DNA from 2 places in the Mesorhizobium sp. B283B1A genome. Region 2 is predicted to be linked to the other one. Evidence: predicted binding sites of a transcription regulator. Region 2 holds the regulator's gene; the other holds the start of a gene.

Region 1 (2,203 bases), on a different contig from region 2:
GGATGTGCGCGGTGGAACGGTAGTTGCGCTCCAGCCTGATGATGGTCGCGCCGGGAAAATCCTTGTCGAAGCGCAGGATGTTGTCGACCTCGGCGCCGCGCCAGCCGTAGATCGACTGGTCGTCGTCGCCGACGCAGCAGATGTTGACGGCGGCGCGGCCCTCCGCCGAAGAGCGCCCAATCTCCCCCCTTGAGGGGGAGATGTCCGGGGAGCCGACAGAGGGGGGCGGTGCCCCACCGGCCTGTCGGCGCGAGGCGCCCCCCTCTGTCCTGCCGGACATCTCCCCCTCAAGGGGGGAGATCGGCTTGCCTTCGGGCCGCTGCGCCAATAGCCGCAGCCACATGTACTGGGCGGTGTTGGTGTCCTGGTATTCGTCGACGAGGATATATTTGAAGCGCCTGTGGTAGTCCTTCAGCACATCCGGATTGGCGCGGAAGATGCGGATCGGATGGCACAGAAGGTCGCCGAAGTCGCAGGCGTTCAGCGTCTGCAGGCGTTCCTGATAGGCCTTGTAGAGCTCGCGGCCCTTGCCGTTGGCGAAGCTGCGCGCGTCGCCCTCGGCGATGTCGGCCGGGCCTTGGCCCTTGTTCTTCCAGCCGTCGATCATCTGGGCGAACTGCTTGGCCGGCCAGCGCTTGTCATCCAGGCCCTCGGCCTGGATCAGCTGCTTGATCAGCCGCACGACGTCGTCGGTGTCGAGGATGGTGAAGTCGGATCTCAGGCCGGCGAGTTCCGCGTGGCGGCGGAGCAGCTTCACGCCGATCGAGTGGAAGGTGCCGAGCCACGGCATGCCCTCGACATTGCCTTCACCGATCAGGATGCCGATGCGCTGCTTCATCTCACGCGCGGCCTTGTTGGTGAAGGTCACCGCTAGGATCTGTGACGGGAAGGCTTTGCCGGTGGCGAGGATGTGGGCGATGCGGGTGGTCAGCACCCGCGTCTTGCCGGTGCCGGCGCCGGCCAGCACCAGAACCGGGCCTTCGGTGGTTTCCACCGCCAGCCGCTGTTCGGGATTTAAACCCTTGAGATAGTCGGGCGCGTTGTTGTGGCCGCTGCGGGCAGCCATGGCGCGCGCGGCAATGCCCGACGGGGCCGTGGGCCGCGCATTGGGTTCGTCGAAAAAGGGCATGTCTTCGGAAAAGCCGGACATCTTCCCCCGAATGTAGTGATTCGGGAGGGAAAGACCAGAAGTGTCTACGTTTTGTTCCCGGTAAAGTGGCTGATTTGGCCGCCCCACGCCCGCCCTACCGTCGGCCTTATCACCCAATTGCGATGGAACAAACATTACCGCCTGCGCTTATGGCGCGTGCTTGACAGGCGGGACCGTCAGGGGAAAGTTGTGTTCCGGGCAGCGACGCAACGCGGGGTTACCCGTGGCCGCGCGCGGCGCGCAACAGTCGAAGGAGTATCATCTTGGCTGTCACCATCACCTCCCTCGTTCTTTTTCTGCTTGGCCTGGCGCTTGGCGCCGGCGGCATCTGGTTGGCTTCGCTGGGTGGCAGTTGGTATTACATCATCGCCGGTCTCGCCTTCCTGATTGCAGCCTGGCTGCTCTACCGGCGCCGCTCCACGGCACTGTGGCTCTATGCGGCGATCGTGATCGGCACGCTGGCCTGGGCGGTCTGGGAAACCGGCTTCGACTGGTGGAAACTCGGCCCGCGCGGCGGCATCATCGTGCTGGTGGCGCTGTGGCTGCTGACGCCGTGGGCGAGGCGAGGGCTTGCCGGTCCCGACGGGCGCGCGCCGCTGATCCTGGCGGTGCTGGCATCGCTGGCGGTGGCCGGCTATTCGATGACCACGGACCCCAAGGACATCGCCGGTTCGCTCGACACCGACAAGGTGACCCCCAACGCCAATCTTGGCGGCGATGTGCCAGCCGGCGAGTGGCACTATTACGGCCGCACGCAATTCGGCCAGCGCTATTCGCCGCTCGACCAGATCACGCCGGACAATGTCGCCAATCTGAAGCCGGCCTGGACCTACCGGACCGGCGACGTGAAGGGGCCCGACGACGTCGGCGAGACCACCTACCAGGTGACGCCACTGAAAGTCGGCGACACGCTCTACATCTGCACGCCGCACAATTTCGCCATTGCTGTCGATGCGGCGACCGGCAAGGAGAAGTGGCGCTACGATCCCAAGATCAAGCTCGACAAGGATCGCCAGCACCAGACCTGCCGCGGCGTGTCCTACTATGCCGATG
Region 2 (2,203 bases):
GCCCTGGTCATCGCGACGATGGCGACGACGTGGCTGCGGCTTGCAGCGCTTCCATTCGCGCTCGCCGGCTTGCTGGTGGTGTCCGACACGCGCACGCCGGATGTGCTGGTCTCGGAAGACGCGCGGCTGGTCGCGCTGCCGATCGGCGGTGGCGAACTCGCGGTCAGCCGGGCCCGGCCGAACGAATTCACCGTCGACAACTGGAAACGCGCGCTGAGATCCGAAACCATCATCCTGCCGGAGATGTTCGACAAGGCGGATGGACAATTCGATATTGCCGATGCCGTCAGCCTGCCGCCGGGAGCGCCGTTCTATTGCACCGACGGTGTCTGTCTCGCCAGGCACCCGTCCGGTGCGATCATAGCGCATGTCGAAGACCGCAAGGATACCTGGAAGGCCTGTGGCTTCGCCGACCTGATCATCGTCAATGACGCAACGGCCTACGACGCCTGCCACAATCCGCTGGTTCTCGTCGTCACCAAACGGCAGCTCGCCCGCAAGGGCAGCGCGGCCATCTTCTTCGACCGCCAATCTGCCACCGGTCCGCCGACCATCAGTTTCGCGGTGGACAGTCCGTATCGGCCCTGGCACGCGCAGCGAAAGTTTTCGCGCGAGGCGAGGGGCCTGCAGCCCTATCGCAAACCTGACAAGCCAAGTGCCGTGCCGGCTCAGTAGCGCCTGATCAGCCCAACGAGCTTGCCCTGCACTTTGACCCTGTCTGGCCCGAAGATGCGCGTCTCGTAGGCCGGATTGGCGGCTTCAAGCGCAATCGAGGCACCCTTGCGGCGGAACCGCTTCAGAGTCGCTTCCTCCTCGTCGACCAAGGCCACGACGATCTCGCCCGGGCTCGCCGTATCGGCGTTGCGGATAATGACAGTGTCGCCATCGAAGATGCCGGCCTCGATCATCGAGTCGCCCTTGACCTCCAGCGCATAGTGCTCGCCGCCCATGATCATGTCCGGCGGCACCGAGATAGTATGCGTCTGATGCTGGATGGCATCGATGGGCACACCGGCAGCGATGCGACCCATGACCGGGATGGACACCGCTGGAACCGCATCGTCGTCATTGCCGGCAGCGGCAAAGCGCGACGGTGCCGGCTTGATTTGGCGGCCGAGGCTGCCCTGACCGAGACCGCCTTGGCCGAGACTTCCCTGGATGACGCTTGGAGAGAATTTCTTCGCCGCGTTGAGGCCCGGCGCGATCGAATCGGGCAGCCGCAGCACTTCCAGCGCACGCGCCCGGTTGGGCAGCCGGCGAATGAAGCCGCGTTCCTCCAGCGCCGTGATCAAGCGATGGATCCCTGATTTGGAGGCGAGGTCGAGCGCCTCTTTCATCTCGTCGAAGGAGGGCGGAATACCGCTTTCCTTGAGCCGTTCATGAATGAACATCAAGAGTTCATGTTGCTTGCGTGTCAGCATGGCGGCCCCCAAGGCATCTGGACAAGGTTTTGATCCAGAATGGTTCTGATCCAGAATCGAAAAAACAAACCCAGAACAAACACTATCTGTTCCAGTTGTGTTCTGCAACCGTTTAAAGTTTAGTGAATTTGGTAAGAGGGCCGTAATCATTTGCAGGGCCGGACAGGCCGGAAATCGGGGATTTTCGCCCGTTGCCGCCCGTCGCCCGCATTGAAATGTCTTGGTTAATAGCCTGCGGCCAGTCTTGCGACATGGCTCGGCATCAGCGGACGGCTGACCCTGGCGAGGCCGATTTTCGCGCCTGCGATCGGCTTGCCTGCCGTGAACGAAACGAAATCAAAACGCCAACAATCGCCGGTTCGGAAGCAGCCAGCCGATCGCGGGCTTCGGCAATCTCGTCGAGCGTCGGACGATGCGGAGGCGCCGAGATCATCCGGCAACCGCTTTCAGGCTGCCGGCGCGCCCGACGTCCTTGTTCGCGTCGCCGTCCTCGGTGTGGACATAGACGTGCAGCGTATAGCCGATGTGGGCCGTCATCAGCGCTTTTGCCCGCTCGACGTCGCGATCCAGGGCGGCTTCCATGATTGCCGTGTGGTGCTCGATCGCCATCGCCTCGCGCAGCGCGTTCATAGCCTCCTCGTAGCCGTCCTTGAGGCCGGCCGCGGCCCGCAATGTCGGCGCCAGCCCAAGAAAGCGATGGTGCCGGCGCAGCTGATCCGAGATCGTCGAGCGAAACCGCAACAGCCAGCTGGACGTCGCCGCACTCAGCAACGACGCGTGAA

Evidence for each region. The regulator LexA, encoded in region 2, represses DNA repair genes until DNA is damaged. The targets are predictions, from matches to a motif close to TGTTCNNNNTGTGTTCNG.
Region 1: LB577_RS06810 (ATP-dependent helicase) is a predicted target of LexA. The motif match lies at 1,192-1,209, and genes of this name have one in related genera.

Annotation. Positions count from the first base shown of each region.
Region 1 is NZ_JAIUIQ010000006.1:95,053-97,255, reverse strand. Features, by position in the region: gene LB577_RS06810 (ATP-dependent helicase) at 1-1,150, opposite strand, end outside; gene LB577_RS06805 (glucose/quinate/shikimate family membrane-bound PQQ-dependent dehydrogenase) at 1,414-2,203, shown strand, end outside.
Region 2 is NZ_JAIUIQ010000018.1:72,851-75,053, reverse strand. Features, by position in the region: gene LB577_RS17260 (ComEC/Rec2 family competence protein) at 1-675, shown strand, start outside; gene lexA (transcriptional repressor LexA) at 669-1,421, opposite strand; gene LB577_RS17250 (GntR family transcriptional regulator) at 1,851-2,203, opposite strand, start outside.